Linked DNA regions of Rhodopirellula baltica SH 1. The main gene of each other region encodes a partner of the protein of the gene in region 2 in a complex. Links are inferred from orthologs where the notes say so. Each region holds a gene or a part of one and is shown on either strand. Other genes may lie near its edges.

Region 1 (10,830 bases), 3.9 Mb from region 2 along the record:
TTCAATGTCAACGGAAATTTCGAGACGCTCATCAACGCGTTGCACGAACAGCGTTTGACCAAGCTGTTAGCGGAACCGACTGTCGTCGCCACCCACGGACGCCCCGCACGATTCACCGTTGGTGGTCGAATCCCGACGATTGTTCCCGGGCAGAACGGCCAAGTTCAAATCACCTACGAAGATTACGGAACAAGCATCGACTTCTTGCCGTTCGTCGTTGGCCCCGGTCGTATTCGACTGGAAGTGCGACCAGAAGTTAGTGAGCCCGATCCTTCGCGAGCCGTCACGGTCAACGGTACCAATGTGACCGCGTTTACGACGCGATACGTTGAAACGGCCGTCGAAATGCAAGCGGGACAAACGTTCGCTTTGGCTGGTTTGTTGCAAAGCCGCACCGAATCAACGACATCCCGAACACCATTCTTCGGAAGCTTGCCTTACGTCGGGACATTGTTCCGCAAAATGCAGGAACGTCGAAACGAGATCGAATTGCTGATCCTGGTCACTCCAGAATTGGTGGAAGCCATGGATCCACACGAAGTCCCTCGTGGTGGCCCTGGCATGAACTCGCACTCACCTGACGATAAAGAGTTCTACCTTTATGGTCACATCGAAGTGCCGAACTTGAAAGCCAACGATTGCGACAACGAAAACTTGCAACCTGGCATCAGCGGCGGCTTCCGCGGAGGACCAATCGAACCTGGTCCGATGATGCACCAAGCACCGATCTACCAAGATTCGCAGAACGGTGCCCCAGAGCTCATTTACCCGCAAGGTGAGATTGTCGATCCAAGCATGTCGACCCCGCAAGCTTCGCGAAACATGCCGCAGCGAGCGATGCCAAATCCGTCTGGCTACTACCCGCAGCGGACTGCACGCAACACCGCGTCACCCGCAAACAATCGTTTCGGTGCTGGCGAGTTGCTTCCACCGAATGCAATCGTCCCTGGTCCACAACCAACGAAGGTTGCCGAAGGTGTGATCGTCAGCCAACCGGACTACAGATGATCGCCTGAGTGAACTCGATACGCCCCACCATGTCGCCCGCCTGACAAGCGGGCTGTCCCCTATGAAACCTTTCTCCGTCTATCGAAGCTGCCTGTTATGAGTAACGTCCTACGATTGGCCTTGGTCGATCCAAACGACTCGTCCCGCGAAACACTGAAAGCGATGCTTTTGGGGATGGACACCGTTTGGCTGGAAGCGGACTGCTCACGCTACGAGTTCTTTCCTGACATCGTCGATCAAACGACTCCCGATGTCGGGGTCATCTCGCTGGACACCGATTCCACCGCCGCAATCAAACTGATTGAGCGGATCACTCGCGAAACGCCCGACACGGCGTTGCTCGCGACCAGTGCCGTCAGCGATGGACAATTGATCCTGCAGGCGATTCGTGCTGGAGCACGTGAGTTTCTGACGTTGCCTTTGGTAGAAGAAGAACTGTCTTCGGCGCTCGGTCGGATCAGTCAAACCAAGTTCGGCGGTGGAGACGCACGCAATCGTTCATGCGAAGTCATCGCGATCGCTGGAGCAACCGGTGGTGTGGGAACGACCAGCACCGCGGTGAACCTGGGCTGCGTGTTGGCCGAAGAAAGCCGCAACAGTGTTGCCCTGTTGGATCTGGATTTAGCGCTCGGTGACGCCGACGTTTTCTTGGATGCTATTCCGGATTACACACTCGCCGACGTCGTTCAAAACATCGGACGACTCGACATTCAACTGCTCAAGAAGTCGCTCACGAAACACTCCAGCGGTCTGTATTTGCTGCCGCGACCAGTTGAACTGCATGACCTGGAAGCCATCGACACCGAAAGTCTTCGCAAAGTTGTCGGTTTGCTGAAGGCCTCGTTCACGCATTTGATCGTCGACCTTTCAAAGACCTACAACGCGCTCGACATGATCGCCATCGAATCCGCGTCGAAGGTATTGCTGGTCACTCAATTGGACCTGCCATGTCTCCGCAACGTGGTTCGTTTGATGATGAGCTTCGATGAAACCGAAGGCCTCGCCGAACGAGTTGAAATCATCGTCAACCGAGCTGGTTTGGACGCCGGACAAATCAGCCTGAAGAAAGCGAAAGAAACACTCGGACGTGAGATCTTCGCTTTGTTGCCCAACGACTATCGAACGATGGTCGAAGTCCGCAACAACGGTGTGCCGTTGATCACGCAAGCCCCGAAGGCAGCCTTGACCCAGGCTTTCCGGGATGTTGCGTATCGATTGACGCACCGAGAAACCGGGGTAACTGCGGAAGAAGGCGCCGGTGCGGACGACCACGCCAACAACGAAAGCCGTTGGAAACGATTCTGGCCGGGTGCCGCCAAGGCCTAACACGCGTCGGGAAATGTGAAACGGGTTGCCGGCCCGCGGTTGGGCTGGTATTTCACGGGGATATCAATCATCCCGCGAACGTGAGCCCCTCCGTTGAGCGAAAACAAATCCGTCTCCGACCTTCCTGCTTCGGAAGTCGCCACCAAGCAGCCATCGCTCGACCCCGCCTCGATGAGGTGGCTTTCTGCGGCATCGTCCGCATTCGCAGTGGTGCTTTGGCTCTCGGGACCTCCATTCGCGATCGGTCCCTTGGTGTTCATCGCACTGGTTCCACTGCTGGCGATCGCGGAAGTCTCGCCGAGCTCTTCTTGGAAGCGACCCCTGTACGCCGCTTCGCTCGCCTATTGGTTGCTCAGCCTTCAAGGTCTCCGCTACGCACATCCGCTGATGTTCTTGCCTTGGATTGCATTGTCAGGCTACCTGGCAATCTATCCCGTTCTCTTTATCGCGTTGCTCCGGCGACTGCGATTGGTAGACAACTGTGATGTCTCTCAAGCACGGCGAGATCGAGTACCGCTTTGTCTTGTGGCCGCCGTCGTTTGGGTTGGCTTGGAGTGGATTCGGAACTACTTCTTCACCGGGATCTCGGTGTTGATGCTCGGCCACGCACTGGCTGATATGCCAATGCTCATCCAAATCGCAGACTTGGGCGGAACCTATGCGGTCAGCTTCGTGATCGTCTGCGTCAACGTCGCAATGTTCGACGCACTGAATCGATGGGTCGTTCAACGGACATCAAGTGTCTCTGACTCCCCGATGAAGTCATTGGTGACCGCAGGCGGTTTACTGATTGCCACGATGGTCTACGGAGCAATGTCGATGAATGCCGAGACGGAACCGACCGGCAAAACGATCGCACTTTTGGGAGACAACGAACTGACGGTCTATGAACAAGACATCGTGCGTGAACAGGAGATTTTTGCGACATACGGTCAAATGGCAATCGATGCGGTCGCTAAATCGAACACACGAATCGATGCAGTTGTTTGGCCCGAGTCGATGTTCTCAGGCGGATTGCCTTGGATGACGACCGGCGCCGATCTGGTGGTTCCTGACTTCATGCAGAACCCAGCAGCCGCGCCGTTGCAGCCTGAACAACTTCGCTTCGCAGTGGAAAGCAAGCAGAACGACTTCTTGGATCGCGCGAACAGTATTCAGCGAGCGATGAGGGCCAGTTCGACCGTGCCAACCGAGGCGCCACCGGCAATCATTGGCGGCTGTGGATTGGTCCAGTACGCGGATCGCCCCAGCCAATACAGCGGCGTGGTTTGGGTGAATGCGACCGGAAACATGTCCGGCACCTACTCGAAGAATCACCTCGTCCTATTCGGAGAAACCATCCCATTGGTGCACAGCTTGCCCTGGATCCGCGACATTGTCCCTCCGGGACTTGGATTGGATCGAGGAACCCAACCGGAACGCTTTGACTTGGATGGGATTTCGTTAATGCCAAATTTGTGCATCGAAACGGCGGTGGAACGAATTCCTGTCAATCACATGCACCAACTGAATTCACGAGCCAACCCAAAACTGCCTGACGCAATCGTGACGTTGACCAACGACGTTTGGTTCCACGATTCCGCGGTCGTGGATCACCATTTGCGATGCGCACAATTAGTTGCGGTTGGATGTCGGCGTCCAATCTTGTCCGCCGCCAACGGTGGCCCAACCGTGTGGATTGATTCGGCCGGTCGAGTGGTCGAGCGATTGGCAAAAGGACAAAGCGATGTGATCTATGCCCAGCCAAGGCGAGACTCGCGAATCAGCCTGTATGTACGCATAGGATCTTGGCCGGCCGGCTTGATGGGCGCGGCCACACTTTGCGGATTGGCATGGATGACGTTTGAGTGGCTGATGCGTCGGCGGAAACGCAGTGTGATCGCCTAATCAGCTCAACCAAATTGACAATCAACGCGTCATCGCGAGAGCGTCAATACGCTTTCGCGAAAATGGCTCGTTGAGCTGCGGGTTTGCCAGTCAAGAAGCAGGTGCCTTCGGTCGCGTTGTCCGATCGCGGAACGCAACGTATCGTCACCTTCAACTCTTTCAACAACGGCTGCAAAGAGTCTTCATCGCAGTAGTGACACCAAGCGAACCCGCCGGTGATTGCGGTGTCGCCTTTGTCAGCAAAGAAGTCGCGAAACTCAGCTTCGGATGTCAGCTCGACTGTGTTGTCTTCCCGCATCTTCAAAGCGGCGTCGAACAACTCCTGCTGCAACGTTGCCAGTTTCTCGCCGATCGTTGCGACCAATTCCGCTCGGTCGATGCCGACACTTTTGGGTTGGTTGCGAATGCCGCAGAAAACCGTGCCCGCGGCGATGTCCTTCGGTCCAACTTCCAATCGAATCGGCACGCCTCGTTTGACGTGGTACCACTTCTTTTCGCCGCCGCGAATGTCGCGGTCGTCGATGGTTACCCGGACAGGTGCATTCGCGTAGGTTTGAGCCGCCAATTCGTCGCGGAGTGATTGAACGTATTCCATCACCTCCGCTCGCGAATCGTCTTTGTAGATTGGTTGAATGACGACATGCGTTGGTGCCAAACGCGGTGGCAAAACCAACCCATCATCGTCGCTGTGCGTCATAATCAAAGCACCGATCAAACGAGTGCTGACGCCCCAAGAGGTTGTCCAAGCAAACTCGATGTCGCCGGACTCACTTTGAAATTTGATTTCCTGCGCTTTTGAAAAGTTCTGACCCAGGAAGTGGCTCGTCCCCGCTTGCAAGGCCTTGCGATCTTGCATCATGGCTTCGATCGACAACGTCTCAACGGCGCCGGGGAAACGTTCCAGCGGAGTCTTGCTACCGACGATGACTGGCATCGCCATCCAGTTCTCAGCAAAGTCTCGGTAGACCTCGACCATCTTCTCGGTTTCTTCGACCGCTTCTTCCGAAGTCGCGTGGACGGTGTGGCCTTCCTGCCAAAGAAATTCCGCGGTGCGCAAAAACATTCGCGTCCGCATTTCCCAACGCACAACGTTGGCCCATTGGTTGATCAGAATTGGCAAATCACGGTAACTCTGCACCCACTTCGCGTAGGTTGCACCAATGATCGTTTCGCTAGTTGGTCGAACGATCAATGGTTCTTCGAGCTTGCCCGCAGGCCGCAACCCGCCATCAGGATCTGGTTCAAGACGGTGGTGAGTGACGACCGCGCACTCTTTCGCAAATCCCTCGACGTGTTCGGCTTCCTTCTCGAGGAAGCTCATCGGGATAAACAATGGGAAGTAAGCGTTTTGGTGGCCGGTTGCTTTGAACATGTCATCCAAAGCACGCTGGACGTTTTCCCAAAGCTGGTAGCCCCACGGTTTGATCACCATGCAACCGCGAACCGGCGAGTTCTCAGCGAGGTCGGCTGCCCGAATGACTTGTTGATACCACTCGGGATAATTCTCTTCGCGAGTTGGGCTGATGGCTGTCCTGGGGGCTTTGCTCATGCGGTCACCCCGCACTTCTCGTTCAGTTGTTCCTGGAATCGTGAGAATAAGTAGTGGCTGTCGTGAGGACCGGCCGCAGCTTCGGGGTGATATTGAACAGCAAACGCTCCGGTGTCTTTGTGACGAACACCTGCGATCGTGTCATCGTTCAAATTGCGGTGCGTGACTTCCAAGCAATCTGGCAAACCTTGATCATCGACCGCGAAGCCGTGGTTTTGGCTGGTGATTTCAACCTTGCCCGTTTCCAAATCGAGAACGGGTTGGTTGGCTCCACGGTGACCGAATTTCAGTTTGAAGGTTTTGGCACCGCAGGCGACGGACAGCAGTTGGTGACCGAGACAAATTCCAAACACGGGGACTTGGCCGAGCAATTCACCAATCGCTTTGTGAGCGTAGGTCAATGGTTCGGGGTCGCCGGGTCCATTGGACAAGAACACACCGTCGGGATCCATCTTCAAGATGTCATCGGCGGATGCATTTCCAGGAACGATCGTGACTCGGTTGCCGCGTGAACGCAGGTGCCGCGGAATGTTCCACTTCATGCCGAAGTCCATGCAGACGACGTGCGGTCGGCTATCGTCGCCGATCGACGCGTCTTTGGCTGCTTCGCGAATTTCTCGGATGGTCCAGTCATCCAGTTCGTTGGTCCACTTTTCCAATTGAGTCGGCATGACCTCCTGTACCAAATCACGCCCGACCAAACCCGGTGAAGCTTTGGCTTTGGCCACCAAAGATGCGTCATCCAAATCGGTCGTCGACAGAACGCCTCGCATGGCGCCTTCGCTGCGGATTCGTCGCACGAGGGCACGCGTGTCGATGCCGGCGATTCCAACAACACCCTGCGAATTCAGATAGTCGCTCAGCGAACCTTCCGATCGGTAGTTGCTGTGCATGCGACTCTCGTTGCGGATGATGAATCCCGCCAGCGAAGTGCCGCGATTTTCGAGGTCGATTGAGTTGATCCCGTAATTGCCCATTTCGGGATAAGTCATCGTCACCAATTGACCGCGATAGCTGGGGTCGGTCAGGATTTCCTGGTACCCAGTCATCGAGGTGTTGAAGACGACTTCGCCGGTCGTTTCGCCTTCTGCTCCGAGGCTGGTTCCGGTGTAGACGGTGCCGTCTTCGAGAGCGAGTTTGGCAGCTTTGGCAGGTGAGCTCATCAATGCACAATGGGAGTCGCGGAAAAAATGGGATACCTTCGACGTGGTGTCCTGTTATCGCTGTCGAATCCATTTTCTTCCAGTCCCCCGAGTGTGCGTCCGCCCCCTTTCCCGCCGATTTGACGGGGTTTCTTGGCGGGTCGGAGGGATCTCACCATTCTGAGGTCGCGTCGGCCGTTTAACGGGCCGACGATGGGGAGTGCCGCAGGACCATCTGACCGGTTCCGCTGCCTCGGACTCTAGGAAAGACAGGCGAATTATTGCGGCGGTTGAACCAAAGCAATGATCCGATTGACCGCCAAACGCAACGACTTCGCCGCCATCGCGAAATTGGTGTGCCCGCTGACTTCCGGTTGGATCGCCTCGTACAGCTCCGTGGCTCCTCGGAGCCGCCGCAATTTCTTCTTGGCCATTTTCATGTAAACGGCCGTGTCGGTTTCGTCCGTCACCGGCCCAACAGCCAAAATGAAGTCGTACAAGTCTCGAACGACTTCCCTCAAATCCTCATCCTCTTCCGATTCATCGGCATGCTTGAGGAAAGTGCGGACCATCCAAACGTGAGTCAGCTCCGCATCGATGGCTCGGATAACCGTGAGTGGATCACTAGGAGAAGTCATTTCGCTGTGTTCGTTCGTTCTGTTAATCAGGACGCTTGCGTGTCTTCGGTTTCGACCGGTACCGCGGCATGCGGTTCGGCTGATTCAGTGGCATCGGTCGCAGGCTTCGTCGGTGCATGACCGTGAGGCGTGTTCATCGCCACGATCACAACGCCGACGACGGTCAGCGCCATACCAACCCAAAGCACAGGACTGATTTGCACATGCCCACCCAGCCGAAGAACGGAAACCAGGGCCGTCACCGACACCGCACCGCCAAAAACGATCGGCATGACCAATAACGCGTTGCCTTTGCTGGTCATCATTGCGGTGGTCAAACAGAGTGCCCCAAAGGCCCCCAGACAACCAGCCAAGAAACCCCATTTGACGGTCGCAAAGTGCTCGCCCGAAAAATTGAACGAGTCTCCTTTGACGCCCATCATGGCCAAACCACCAAGAATCGCGATCACCAGGTAAGCAATCCCAATGAAGACGTAAGGTTTGAACGGCGACCACAACGGTGCACCGTTGATGCGGGGCGCCTGAGCGTTGCCGATGGTCGGGCCATAGCAGCCCCAAAACAACGCTGTGCCGATAGCGAAGAGAATTGGAATCAACATTTTGTTCATAGAACCGTCAGTAGGAGGGATGGCGGTGGGAGCACGGGCTATCAGCAAATGGGCACCAAAACGAATCGGTGCCTGAATATCAAACCGAAGATCAAATGCGTGCTGGAATGACGATCAAACGTTGAACAAGAAGTGACAGATGTCACCGTCTTGCATCACGTAGGACTTTCCTTCCACACGAAGTTTACCGGCTTGTCGAATGTCTTTCTCTGTTTTGTATTCTTCCAGCTCCGGCAACTGGTAGATTTCGGCGCGGATGAAACCACGCTCGAAATCGCTGTGAATCACCCCGGCGGCTTGGGGAGCAGTCGCTCCGATTCGAACCGGCCACGCACGGACCTCTGTTTCGCCGGCTGTGAAAAAGCTTTGCAAACCAAGTGTTCGGTAGGCTTCGCGAGCGATGATGTTCAGCGATGGTTCTTCCAAGCCCACGTCCGCCAACATTTCTGCTCGATCTTCTTCGTCCAGTTCGGCAATTTCTGATTCGAGCTTCGCACAAACGCAGGCCACCGAAGCTCCGGTCTTCGCCGCATGCTCGCGAACTTTGTCAACCAATTCGTGCTCGCCGTTGAGGTCGTTTTCGTCAACATTGGCGATGTACAGGATTGGTTTCGCGGTCATCAAGCCATAGCTGCTGATCGCGACCTGCTCGGCCTCGGGCAATTCCAAAGTCCGCAACGGTTGCTCGTTTTCCAAGTGTGCGTTGCACTTCTCAATTGCCGCGACGCGAAGCTTGGCTTCCTTGTCGCCGCTGCGAGCGGTCCGTTGAGCCTTACCCAATGCGTTTTCGAGCGTTTGCATATCAGCCAAAACCAGCTCGGTTTCGATCGTGTCGATGTCGGCGATCGGGTTGACTTGGCCGCTCACGTGAATCACGTCGGGATCCTCAAAGCAACGAACCACCTGCATGATTGCGTCGACTTGTCGGATGTGACTGAGAAACTTGTTGCCCAAACCTTCACCTTCGGCCGCACCTTTCACGATGCCGGCGATATCAACCAACTTCAACGCCGAAGGAATCACCTTCTTAGGCTTGATGAAGTCGGTGATCCGATTCAATCGCGAATCGGGCACGCTGACGATCCCTTCGTTGGGCTCGATCGTGCAAAACGGATAGTTGGCACTTTGAGCCGCGACGCTGGACGTCAGAGCGTTGAAGAGGGTGCTTTTGCCGACATTGGGCAAGCCGACGATTCCGGCTTCCATCGAGTTGCCTGAAAGAATGGGGAAAGAAAGGTGGGAGTCGAACCGCCATGATCCAGCGGTTTTCGCAACGGCCACTGTTATGGCGATTCCAACGCGATTCGTCGAGGCGACGCGTTGGAACAGAGCGACCTCCCGCCGCGGTGTCAGAATTCTGCCTGAAACTGCGTTCGGAACAAGGTTCCCTCGTCGCCAACCAGAATATCGCTGGTCGTGTTCTGCAACGGACTTCCGTCGAGCTGAGTCATGTCGAACGTGACCTTCAAACTTGGCTTGGACAACGGATACCAGTTCATGCCCACCGCATACTCGTTGGCCGCACCGTAGTCCCCATCGACTCGCGAAAATCTCAGGTTCACATCCAACTTCTTGTCAATCAAGAACTTGCCGCCCTCGACGTAGCAACCGTGTTGAAAAACCTGGTTCTTCGCGAGAGCTCCGTCACCACGTATATCCGTGATCCAGCGAAGAAACATCTCGCTCGTCAGACTCCATCCTCGACGCTTCCAAGCGAAGTCCGCTCCGTAAAACCAGATATCGAAATCCGAAATCGTCACGCCCGGAGAGATTGCGCCGACCTGTGTCAAACGAGTGCCATCGGACAACCGGACAAAGTTGGTTTCGTCGTAGGGATCACCGGACTGCTGACCGACCTGTGGCGAATAAACCATCGAGTGCCCAATTCGCCAAAGTGCCGTGTGCGTCTTTTCGTAGTCGACAATTTGCGACCCAAAATCCCCCGCGGGATCGATGTAGCTCGTTGCCGCAAACGTGATACGGTTGTCGGTTGCCGAATTGGGCAAGCTGGCCGTTCGATATCCGTTGCCAGCCATCACTTGGTAGTGCCCGTGCTCAGCAAACTTTCCGATACCGAAAAGCCCCACCGTTCGGTCGGGACGGAAGAAGTCGTTCGCCATTGGTCGATCAGCAAACCGCGTGCGCCGAGCACCAAGAAGCCATTGCCGGCTCGCGGAGACCTTTCGTTTGCCCATTTGAATCTGGAAGGTGTCCGACGCCTTCCATGCCCAGAAGTAATCAAAAAAGTCGAGCATGTGACTTCCATCGGTGTCGCCGTCGATTTGAACGAAATACGACAACCGTGGATCGATCACGTGGCCGCGCATCGTCAAACGTGCACGTTCAATATCAAATGCATTTCGATCAGATTTAATTCGGTTGATCCCGGCGTTGTCGGTCCACGAGTCACTTTGAGTCACAAAGCCATGGTGACGAAACTGCGTCCAACCATTGAACCTCAAATCGAACGAGTGCTTCTTGTGATCGAACGGACGAACGACAAAGCCGCGGTCGTAATCGACGTAATAATCGAGCGTTCGAAATGCCGTCGCTTCCAGGCTCCCATCACAACTTTCTTCCGACTGCTGTTCGGCGACCAACGCAACACGCTCAATCATGCCAGGCGTGCATCCGTCGCTCTCGGCATCGGCAAACAATCCTAAAGGACTTTC
Region 2 (11,853 bases):
AGCGTATTGAGCGAAGCCGGTTGGGTTCATGATCGACGGTGGCTCGTTGACCAGACGCCGAGTGTGATTGATCGATTGGCCGAGCTTTTCACCACGTGAAACGGATTCGGCTGAGTAACCAACAAACGCGATTGCTTCGGGAACCGAGATGGAAGGTTCACGTTGATACAGATGTTGGCCTTCGCATCCGGAGACCGCACCGGCGACGACGGCATCGTGGTTTTCGGTGGCGACGCCATCGCCCAACGCGAAAGTGATCTGCTGGCGTGGCTTGCTGGCCAAGCTGCGAACCACCGCGGCACCGAGTTCAATCGCAGACCCGCGAGTTCGTTTGTCGCTTGCGCCCAACCCCGCAAGCACGATCCAAGGTGTTTGAGCATTGCCAGTGGCGAAGCTGGTCAGCTCACCAGGTTTGCCGGTCACTTCGCCGGAACTGCACGCGTTCTTTACCGTCGCGGCGAGCGATTCTGGCAACGAAGAAACGGCGATGCAGTTGGCGGTCGTTTTGCCGTCGGAAGATTCCCCTGAATCAGCAGACGGTTCAACTCCGAGGACCAACACACCTGCTTTCTCGAGGTCAAGTTTGGTTTCGGAGGTCAGCGTCATCATGGGAAAAGGCAAAGGTTGCATTCTTAAATCCGGTGGCAATTGAAAGGGTCGAAACTTGCGAGTGGAAAAGCGCTGTGTTACCGAGGTGAAGGTCTACGATTGAGCTGCTGCTTCGTCTTCATCTTTTTTGTATTGGTCGAGTCGACGGTAAAGAGTTCGGGCACCGATTTGCAGGATCTTTGCCGCCTCTTCTCGATTGTTGCCGGTCAGTTTCAGCGTCTCTTCGATCGCCCAGCGTTCGATTTCAGCGAGTGGTCTGCCGACGAAACTCATGTTGCCTTCGATCAAAGCGGGGCCTTGAGATTCTTCGCCCTCTTGAGGTGTCTCGTCGATCAGTTCCGGCGGCAAGTCGTCTTCGTCGAGTGACCCATCGGTGTCCAGCACCACCATGGTTTCGACGAAGTTTCGAAGCTGGCGGATGTTGCCGGGCCAGTCGTACGCGAAGAATTTCTTGGTCACTGCGGGAGTGAAATGGGCAGACGATTTGCCATGTCGCCGCAAGAACATTTTTCGGAAATGGTCCATGAGAGCGATCACATCATCGCGTCGCTCTCGGAGTGGCGGCAACTCGATCGTCACGACTTTCAAACGGAAGTAGAGATCGTTTCGGAATGTTCCTGCATCGATCATTTCTTCGAGTGGTCGGTTGGTCGCTGAGATCAAACGAACGTTGACCTTGATCGACTTGTTCCCACCGACGCGAGTGATCTGGCTTTCCTCCAGCACTCGCAACAATTTGATCTGGGTGCTCATCGGCATGTCGCCGACTTCGTCCAGGAACAGCGTCCCGCCATTGGCGTATTCAAACGCACCTTCCCGGTCGGAGACCGCGTCGGTGAACGAACCTTTGACATGGCCGAACAGTTCGCTCTCGACCAAGTTCTCAGAAACAGCTCGCGTGTTGAGTGCAACGATGCGTTTGTTTTTGCGGGGGCTGTTTTGATGGATGGCCTGCGCCACCATTTCTTTTCCGGTTCCGGATTCACCGGTGATAAGCACCGTCGCGTCGGTGGCGGCAATGCGTCGCAAACGGTCGATGACCGTTTGCATCTTTTTGCTGGTGTAGATGATGCCTTCGAAGCCAAAACGCTCGTCGAGCCGCTGCATCAACTCGGTGTTTGTCCGTCGGAGTTCGACGTTCTCGGCCGCCTTCTCGACGATGGCTCGCAAGCGACTGGGGGTGATCGGTTTCTCGAGAAAATTGAACGCGCCCTGCTGCATCGCTTCGACAGCGATCGGCACCGTCGCGTGCCCGGTCACCATGACGACTTCGCATTCGGGCAATCGTTCTTTTGCCAGAGCCAGGATTTTCATTCCGTCGACATCGTTCATCACCATGTCGGTGATGATGATGTCGAACGTTTCTCGCTGGATCAGTGCGGCGGCGTCGGGGCCGCTGGTCGCGACCTCGCAAACGTAGCCAACCTTTTCCAGGCTCTCCGTCATCGCCCGCGCGTGGGCAGCCTCATTGTCGACCACCAGCAGACGGTACTTCGAACGATCCGGCGGTTCGGCGGTGGAATCGGGGGCGGCAGTGAGATCGGAAGTCATTCAAATCAGACGGATGACGAGAAGGGCTGGCGAAAATCGACCCCATTTCGTGGTCGTGAGCCCTTGATTCTAAGCCAGTCCAGGTTCCTGGGAACCATGTCTCCGAAACCGGTTCTCAGGGCCCTCGGAAGTTGTCGGGGGAAGCGGTGCAGGTGACGCCGGCTCGCACGCAATCAGTCGCGGAGCGACGGAATCTGGCAGCCTTGGGTTTCAACCCAAGGTTGGGTTGAATCTCGATGGTGAGCAAGTCGCGGAGCGACGACAGCCGGGGACATGATGATCCCACCTGTCGCCACTCCGCGGCTTTTCATTGGACGCACCTGCCGGGAACCTCGGGTTGAAACCCGAGGCTGACAAATGCCACCGCTCCGCGGTTGGGTAGACCGAGGCAGCACGCTAGGTGAGGGGCAACCCGGCGTCCTGAGGCTGATCGCTATTCCGTTACGACTTGGAATGGATTGGCGGCGGCTTCGGATTCCTTTTGGAATCGTTCCGCCAGGTCGGCGTCCTTCTTTGAGAGTGCTGTCACCGGGACTTCGATCGTTTTGTTGTCGGCGGACTTCAGGCGAAGCTTGCCATCCTTCACCGCCAGGAACGATGCCTCGATTTTGAATTTCCCGGTTTTGTCCGTCCAGGTCCGGATGACATCCATTTCAGCTTGGGGATCTTCGTCGTCCATCTCATCCGGTTCATCGATCGCCACCTTGGGTTTTGGAGCCACACGCCGAGTTCGCGGTGCGGGCCGCGTGTCGACAGGTTGCTGAACCGTATCGGGTGGGTAACGCAACATCGATACATTGACGCGTTCGACTCGACCATGACCACCGACGGACTGCACCGAGACTTCGTTGCGAGCATGGATTTCTTTGACTTCGACCGCTTCGTAGCCGCTGAATCGTTCTCGTGATTTGGCCAGAATCTGACCGACAACCAAACGGCTGGCCGTTGTGACTGGCCCACCGGTCCGCTTCACCGTCCCAATCCCGCGGCTGTAGTCGCGACGATCCTCTGCCATCTGCTTGAGCGATTCGTCGTAGCGGGCCGCAGCCGAATAAAAGGAGGATTTCCGATTATCCTTGGACATCTCGGCTCGCTGCAGAAGTGCCTGCGCGAGTTCGGGATCTTGGCGTTGATTCCTCGAGTTGAGCTCCATCATCGCGCGATGAGCGATCGTGAAGGAAGATTCGGGACCGAGAGCCTTGATCCATTCTTTGCGTTCAGCATCGGTGAAGGGGCGTGTGCGTTTGAGTTCAGCCTCCTTTGCCGCAGCGATTTTGGCGTTGCGTTCCTGCTGAGTCTCGCGAACCAAAGAGATCGACACGGGAACTTTGATTTCCACGCCATCGTCGACTTGGAAGATCACTCGATTGATTTGCAGTTGTTCATAGAAGCCATCGTCTAAGTTGAAGAACGCGATGCCTTCACCTTGCATCTTCAGTGGTGGGTCGGATTCGGGAGCGGACAACTCGTATTGATGGTCAATCTTCATCCGGTTTCGAACCGCTGGATGAGCAACGTACTTCCATTTCTCGGTTGCGATGGAAAGTTTTTTATTGTTCAGGCCCGCGTGGCTGGCAAACAAAGGCGTCATTCCAAAGGGGCTGCTGACCCGGGCGATGGTGGTTGTGTCAGATTCGTTCCAGGTCACTGCGACATCGGCACCATTGTCCGCCGCTCGTTGATTGACGGGGATCGCATTGGCCGGAGGGAGTGGAACGATGGCAAGTTGGCCGAGCGTGCCGAGCAGCAATCCCATCATCTCATCCCGCTGCGCGACCTCGACGCTTCCGAGCGGTGTGATTCCCAGCAACGCCCCTCGGCAAGACACCGATTCCAGCGTTGGCAAAGGCGAATCGTTGCTGCTGCGGAAGAAGGATGACGAGCGAGAGTACGTGCCTTCTAGATGGCCGGTCACGTTCAGCTGAATCAATTCCGGCGTGGCGGATTTGACTTGATAAGTCAACGTGCCAGGGTATTTGCCCGCGTCTTTACCGATCCCGATCTGAATGTTGATCTTGTAGGTGACCGTTTCGCCAACCTTCGAGCTGAAACGAACCGGTTCAGCGGCTGAGGCAGAAGCCGAAACCAGCAACGAGCCGGGGACCGCCACGCCAAATAACAGCATGCCGACCAGGAAGGTCAACGAACCATTCAATCGATGAGTCATGTCGTCGTCGCCTGATGAAATGGGATGGAGGACCCCCATGTTAATGACTCGACGCATCCTCTGTGAACGGAAACAGCCGCTCAAAGGCGGCTGTTTCTTGAAACGTTCACAATGCAATCAGACGTTCTGTGCGTACCGACGTTGCAGCGATTCGACTTCCATCGGAGTGTCACGCATGGCAACCATCGCTCGCACGGCGGCTTCCGCGGCGGCCAGAGTGGTGATGCACGGCACGCCATGTTGCACGCCGGCAGCTCGGATCTTGCCTTCGTCAGTCCGAGCTCCCTTGCCTGACGGAGTGTTCAGAATCAACTGAACGTCGTCGTTTTTCAGGTAGTCGATCAGGTTGGGGTGACCTTCGGAGAGCTTCTTGACCCGGGTCACAGCGATTCCGTTGGCTTCCAAACGAACCGCGGTTCCTTCGGTCGCCAAAAGTTCAAAACCCAACTCGATCAAAGACTTGCCGAGTGACTCGGCGGCTTCTTTGTGGTTGGCAGAGAGCGACAAGAAGATCTTGCCAGATTCTGGCAGCACGGTCCCCGCAGCGAGTTGGCTTTTGGCAAACGCGATCGAGAACAATTCGCTGACACCCATGACTTCGCCGGTGCTTCGCATCTCGGGGCCGAGCACAATGTCGACGCCGGCAAATTTCCGGAATGGCAACACGCTTTCTTTGATCGAAACGTGGCGTGGAATGGGTTCTTCCGTGACGTTCAGTTCTTTCAACGTCTTGCCGGCCATGACTTTGGTCGCCAAGTTTGCGACAGGAACTCCGGTCGCTTTGGCAACGAACGGCACGGTGCGGCTGGCACGCGGGTTCACTTCCAAAATGTAAAGCGTTGGCTGCGTGCCTTCCATTTTGACGGCGAACTGAATGTTCATCAGCCCAACCACGTTCAGGCGTGCGGCCAGCTTTCTCGTCGCATCGCGAATTTCGGCCAGGACCGGTTGAGTCAGGCTGAACGGTGGGATGCAGCAAGCCGAGTCACCCGAGTGAACACCAGCTTCTTCGATATGTTCCATGATCCCCATGATCACGCAATCGTTGCCATCGCTGATCGCGTCGACATCGACTTCGGTAGCGTCTTCGAGGAACCGGTCGATCAGAACAGGCTGTCCATCGGCGACGATGAATGCCTCGGCAACGTAGCGAGCGAACTGGGAGTGGTCGTAGCAGATCTCCATCGCACGGCCGCCGAGCACAAAGCTGGGGCGAACAAGCGCCGGATAGCCAATGCGTTTGGCTTCGACTCGCGCTTCGTCCATGTTGCGAGCGATGCCCGATGGCGGTTGCCGCAGGCCGAGTTCGTCGATCAGGCTGCTGAACAATTCACGGTCTTCGGCGGTGTCGATCGTGTCGACGCTGGTGCCGATGATCGGCACGCCGGCCTGTTCCAATCCACGAGCCAAGTTGAGCGGCGTTTGGCCACCGAACTGAACGATCACACCATCAGGCTGCATCGCGTCGCAGATGTTCAGGACGTCTTCGATCGTCAAGGGTTCGAAGAACAAGATGTCCGATGTGTCGTAGTCGGTGCTGACTGTTTCTGGGTTGCTGTTGACCATGATCGATTCGATGCCCATCTCTTGCAGGGCAAACGAAGCGTGGCAGCAGCAGTAATCGAACTCGATGCCCTGACCGATTCGGTTGGGGCCACCACCCAAGATCACGACACGTTTCTTGTCGCCCTTGGCTGGCACTTCGGTTTCGGATTCGTAGGTGCTGTAGTAGTACGGCGTGAAAGCTTCAAATTCAGCCGCACAGGTGTCGACACTTTTGTAGACCGGTCGAATGCCCATTTCCAAACGTTTCGCTCGGACTTGGGATTCCGTTTTCGACGTGATCGTCGCGATTTGACGATCCGAGAATCCGCGACGTTTGGCGTCTCGCATTGTGTCTACATCGATCGCGTCCAGCTTTCCGATCGCGCGTAGGTTGTCTTCGGTTTCGATCAGTTGTTGCAGGTGATCGAGGAACCATGGGTCGATGTTGGTCAGCGAATGAATTTCCGCCGCCGTCATTCCGTCCTTGAATGCATAGCGGATGTAGAAAACTCGCTCGGAACCGGGAGTCGACAACTTCGCACGGATTTCGTCGCGGCTTGGTTGATCTTCGGTTCCCCAGAGATCCTTCGGGTCACTGCCAAATCCGAATGCGCCGACTTCCAAGCCACGCAGGGCTTTTTGGAACGACTCTTGGAACGTTCGTCCGATCGACATGGTTTCGCCGACCGACTTCATTTGAGTCGTCAGTGTCGCGTCGGCTTCGGGGAATTTCTCGAACGCGAATCGAGGCATCTTGGTGACGACGTAGTCGATCGTCGGTTCGAAGCAGGCTTTGGTTTTTTGCGTGATGTCGTTGGGCAATTCCCACAAACGATATCCCACGGCCAATTTCGCAGCGATCTTTGCGATCGGGAAACCGGTTGCTTTGCTGGCCAACGCCGAGCTTCGACTGACTCGCGGATTCATTTCAATCACGATCATTCGGCCCGTGTCAGGCTCGATCGCGAATTGGATGTTGCTGCCGCCGGTCTCGACACCGATTTCGCGAATGACAGCCAGCGAAGCGTCACGCATCCGTTGGTATTCTTTGTCGCTCAACGTTTGGGCGGGGGCGACGGTGATGGAGTCGCCCGTGTGGACACCCATTGGGTCGAAGTTTTCGATGGCACAAATGATCACGACGTTGTCGTCGCAATCACGCATGACTTCCATCTCGTACTCTTTCCAGCCGATGATCGATTCTTCGATCAAGACTTCGGTGACGGGCGATTGATCCAGTCCGTTTTGGACCAGCGAATCGAAGTCGTCTTTGTTGTAGGCAATCGCAGAACCACTGCCGCCCATCGTGAAGGATGGTCGAACGACGGCGGGCAAGCCAACTTCGGCGAGGGCTTTGCGTGCATCGGCGAGCGTTCGGACGGTGAAGCCTTTGCAGACATCCAGGCCGATTTTGTCCATCGCTTGTTTGAACTGTTCGCGTTCTTCCGCTTTGGCGATGACCTTGGCGTTGGCGGCGATCATTTCGACGCCGTATTTTTCGAGCACGCCGTTGGCGTCGAGGTCCATCGCGACGTTCAGGCCAGTTTGGCCACCCAGGGTCGGCAGCAATGCATCGGGGCGTTCTTTGGCGATGACCTTTTCGACGATCTGCCAAGTCAACGGTTCGATGTACGTTGCGTCGGCGGTGGCCGGGTCGGTCATGATCGTCGCTGGATTGCTATTGACCAGCACGACCTCATAACCTTCTTCACGCAACGCTTTGCAGGCTTGGGTTCCTGAGTAGTCGAATTCGCAAGCTTGGCCGATAACAATCGGGCCACTGCCAATGAGCAGAATCTTCTTGATGTCGTCGCGACGCGGCACGGAAACGATCCCAAAAGAGGGCGGAGGGGCTCGAATGGCTGACGATTTGGTCGAGAGCCCACCGGCTGTGGGGGCTCAGGTTCGACGACGCCTGCCGTGAAAATTTCGGGAAGGATAACACGGTTTGCCCTCGGCGCAGAGGACCGGGGATCGGATCAAAATCGATTCGCCGAGAACTCTTGGTAGGATCCACCTTGCAGCCCCAGATTGGCGGCAAATTCGTCGGTAGGACGAATGTTCACATCGCGATGATCATTTCCAGAAACTCGTGTTCCGTCATGATTCTCAGGGGGGCTCCTTCGGCTGCCAGCTGTCGAGCGGTCGCCTCTTTGACGCTCATCGTGCGACTTGCCTGAACCGTTCGCGAATCGGGGTCACCGACGACGACCAAGTCCGTTTTTCGCGAAACGCTGGATTGGCACTTTCCTCCGCAACGAGATGTCAGCATTTCAGCTTCCTCCCGCTGCAGCTTTTGAAGCACCCCGGTGAAGACCACTTTGCGTCCCTCGAGCGGTCGAATGAAGTCGGCACGAATCATCAATCGCTGCAAATCCACGCCGCTGTCGCTGATCCCGCAGGGACGGGGCGGCTCGATGGCGAACGAGGCGGATCCGGCCGTCGAGTTCGAAATGGTGGAACTAGTCATCGTCGATCCAGCGATCGCGACTTCGGGAGCCCGTGACGGCGAGCGACGCGGGGAAGATTTTCGTCGGGTCGATGCACGCCTGGACGTTGGCCCTTTCTTTCCCCAAGCACCTGCACTGCCCCGAGACAAGGAAAGCTTCGATTCCAAAGTCTCCAGGCTGGTCGCCCCCGAGTCTTCCGCCGCGGCCAAAGCGATCTTGGCACAAGCGATCGAATCTTCCAGAGCATCGTGGTGGCGGAACCGAATGCCCAACCAATCCGACAGTGGTTTCAACCCAAAGCGAGGTTGCTGGGGCCAAGTCCGACGGGCGATCGCTCGCGTGCAACTGTATTGCATGTCGGGAACAGGATGGTCGTGCGATTCCAAACAAGCCATCAACACGCCGAGGTCAAAGCTGGCGTTGTGAGCGATCAAGCAATCATCGCCGAGCGTGGATTGGATCTCCGGCCACAACTCGCCGAACTCGGGTTCCTCCCGCACCATCCCGGGAGTGATGCCGTGGATCTGAATGTTGGCGGGTGAAAACACAAACGGTCGCGGGCGAATCAGCCAGCACGCCGAATCAACGATCTCTCCGCCGCGAACGCGAACCGCCGCCAATTGACAGGCACTGTCTGAGCGACGCGTCGCCGTTTCAAAATCGATCGCGGTGAAATCCATGACGCATTTCTAAGTCGGCTCGCTTTGACTTGTCAAACCCTGTGCGAAACGTTTGCTATTGGCGTTCTGATAGCGAATGCAATTTTTCTTCCGGTTTCTGTCTTTCTTCATCCCGGTAGGGATTTCAGATGGTAGCCGGGGGTTGCTGCGTAGCAGCGTACCCCTGGAAAACGAGCCCCAGAAAAACTCTCCATCCCGCCGTGGCCAAAGGCCACGGCGGGATGGAGAGTGGCGGCGTGGGGGCGTGTCCATCGGTGGCGCTATCGCTTACCGACGGCTACCATCCGGCATCCCTACCGGGATGAAAACCTGCGCAAACGCATGGCCACCACAAGCCCAAACATTTCGTAGTCCAGGCGAACGCCTTGACGGCTCAATCAATCAACACTCTCGAAAGAACCGAATTCATCAAGCCAGGATGTCGTGGATGACGTGGGCTTCTTCCACGCCAGTCAATCGTTGATCGAGGCCGAGGAACGGGAACGTCAACCGTTCGTGATCGATTCCCAATTGGTGCAAAATCGTTGCGTTGAAATCTCGCACGTGGACTGGGTTTTCAACGACGTTGTAACTGAAGTCATCGGTGACGCCGTGCGTGATGCCGCCTTTGACACCACCGCCGGCCATCCAAGTCGTGAAGCAACGTGGATGGTGATCGCGTCCATAATCCTTGTGCGTCAGTTTGCCCTGGCAATACGTCGTGCGTCCAAATTCTCCCGCGAAAACGACCAGGGTGTCATCGAGCATTCCGCGTTGCCGCAAATCGCGAATCAAGGCGGCACATGGTTGATCAACATCGTAAGCTTGGCCACGAATCTTCTTCGGCAAGTGTGAATGGTGATCCCATCCGCGGTGAAACAGTTGCACAAATCGAACGTCGCGTTCGACCATTCGGCGTGCCATCAAGCAGTTGCGAGCGAACGAGCCGCTCTTGTGGACTTCCGGGCCGTACATCGCCAACGTGTCTTCGGTCTCTTGGCTCAAGTCGGTCAGTTCCGGCACCGAGGCTTGCATTCGAAACGCCATCTCTTGTTGAGCGATGGTCGTCAGGATTTCTGGGTCACCGATTTGCTGCATGTGTTGGCGATTCAAATCCGTGACCAAGTCCAGCATCTTTTGTCGGCTTTCGCGGTTCACACCTTCCGGATTGGAAAGGAACAAAACCGGATCACCGGAAGGTTGGAACGAGACGCCTTGGTGTTTGGACGGCAGATAACCGGATCCCCACAATCGACTGTAGAGAGCTTGGATGTTGGCTTTGTCGCCGCTCCAGAAGGCGGAGTTAAGCACGATGAAGTCGGGCAGGTTTTCGTTCATCCGACCCAGGCCGTAGCTCAGCCAAGAACCCAAGCTCGCTTTGCCGGGGATTTCCGATCCGGTGCAGAACAGCGTTTTGCCCGGGTCGTGATTGATCGCGTCCGTGTGCGTGGATCGAATCAAGCAAATGTCATCGATCACGGTTCCGAGGTGAGGCAACAGTTCGCTGAGATGGATCCCGTTTTCGCCATGCCGCGAAAATTCGAACATCGATGGCGCGATGATTTGTTTCGTGCCGCGAGTCATCGCGGTGACTCGTTGCCCGTTGCTGACGCTGGGCGGCAGCGGTTGCTTGAACTGCTTGGCGAGCTCGGGTTTGTAATCGAACAAATCCATTTGGCTGGGGGCACCCGCCATGAACAGAAAGATCACCCGCTTGGCTTTGGCGGGAAAATGCAGACCTTCCAACTCACCGGCCTTCAAGTCCGTTGCTTGCTTGTCAATCGATTTGGCTTCGTTGGCGTTAGCACGAGCGACGATTGATCCCAACGCGGTTGCTCCGAGTCCCATGCCGGATTGCTGCAAGAACTGACGTCGACCCGATAGGTTGGCCAGCGTTTGGAAAGCGGCGTTTTGCGAAGTGTTCATGGCGAGGTCTGTGAAAGAATGGTTCGGATTCGTTGGCGGTTTGCAGTCGGGAAAGTGGCGTCATTCCCGCGTTCGAACACAATCCAAATTCAAGATGGAGTGAATCACCATAGTCCATGCGGCCAAACGAACCTGGTCGGGCGCGGATGTCACGGACTGGACAACCGGATCCGTGCATCGTTGCACGAGTGCGGTGGCTTGGCCCGGTTGAGATTCATACAGCGATTGAAAGGTCTCGAGCGATCGCGACAACGATTCGAGAGCCGCATCGGTTGGCGGTCGCGAAGTGATGGTTTCGTAGGCAACGGCCAAACGTTTTTGATGGCCGCCGTCTTCGGCATTCAACGTTTCATCATCGAGCAATCGTTTGGCCAGCGTCGTCGATGCACTGAAGAACTGAGGTTCATTCATCAGCATGAGGGCCTGCAGCGGCGTGTTGGTTCGTTCGCGTCTGGCAATGCAACTGTCGCGGTTGGGTGCGTCAAAGATGGTCATCTGCGGCGGTGGCAAACCGCGTTTCCAGAACGTGTAGACGCTTCGACGAACGGCTTTCTCACCCGAGTCGGGGACGTAGCTGTTGGGGTACGAAGTTGGCATCGCAACGATCTTCCACAATCCTTCCGGTTGTGGTGGTTTGACACTTTTTCCGTACATCGTCGGGCTGAGCAGACCGCAAACGGAGAGCACTTGGTCGCGAATCACTTCTGCGTCGAGACGATAGCGAGAACCGCGAGCGAGCAATCGGTTCTGCGGGTCGGCGACAAAGGATTCTGGAGGGGCGATCGATGACTGCTGATAAGTTTCTGTGTTGACGATCGAACGCATCAAACCCTGCACATCCCAGCCAGAATCGATGAATTCGATGGCAAGGTGATCGAGCAATTGGGGATGCGACGGCAGTTGGCCTTGGGCGCCAAAGTCTTCGGATGTTTTGACCAGTCCGACG

The links.
Region 1: the proteins of carB (region 2) and carA are in contact, whole or in part, in a solved structure (PDB 1KEE), measured with the Escherichia coli proteins. The link is inferred for Rhodopirellula baltica SH 1 from one-to-one orthologs.

The regions. Positions count from the first base shown.
Region 1 is NC_005027.1:2,661,698-2,672,527, forward strand. Bases 4,851-7,673 are described here. They hold carA (glutamine-hydrolyzing carbamoyl-phosphate synthase small subunit), read right to left. Parts: upstream 6,934-7,673; coding sequence 5,767-6,933; downstream 4,851-5,766. Other genes in these bases: proS (proline--tRNA ligase), read right to left, coding at 4,851-5,770; RB_RS10405 (hypothetical protein), read right to left, coding at 7,191-7,550; RB_RS10410 (hypothetical protein), read right to left, coding at 7,577-7,673. Also shown: RB_RS10380 (type II and III secretion system protein family protein), read left to right, coding at 1-1,008; RB_RS10385 (AAA family ATPase), read left to right, coding at 1,105-2,334; lnt (apolipoprotein N-acyltransferase), read left to right, coding at 2,428-4,221; more of proS, read right to left, coding at 4,265-4,850; more of RB_RS10410, read right to left, coding at 7,674-8,158; redox-regulated ATPase YchF, read right to left, coding at 8,273-9,364; RB_RS10420 (porin), read right to left, coding at 9,508-10,830. UniProt on the Escherichia coli protein: Small subunit of the glutamine-dependent carbamoyl phosphate synthetase (CPSase).
Region 2 is NC_005027.1:6,532,347-6,544,199, forward strand. What follows is about bases 4,245-8,090. They hold carB (carbamoyl-phosphate synthase large subunit), read right to left. Parts: upstream 7,697-8,090; coding sequence 4,445-7,696; downstream 4,245-4,444. Other genes in these bases: RB_RS25165 (SHD1 domain-containing protein), read right to left, coding at 4,245-4,327; RB_RS25175 (exonuclease domain-containing protein), read right to left, coding at 7,935-8,090. In the rest of the region: RB_RS25155 (leucyl aminopeptidase), read right to left, coding at 1-630; RB_RS25160 (sigma-54-dependent transcriptional regulator), read right to left, coding at 703-2,160; more of RB_RS25165, read right to left, coding at 2,594-4,244; more of RB_RS25175, read right to left, coding at 8,091-9,002; RB_RS25180 (DUF1501 domain-containing protein), read right to left, coding at 9,411-10,907; RB_RS25185 (DUF1553 domain-containing protein), read right to left, coding at 10,968-11,853. UniProt on the Escherichia coli protein: Large subunit of the glutamine-dependent carbamoyl phosphate synthetase (CPSase).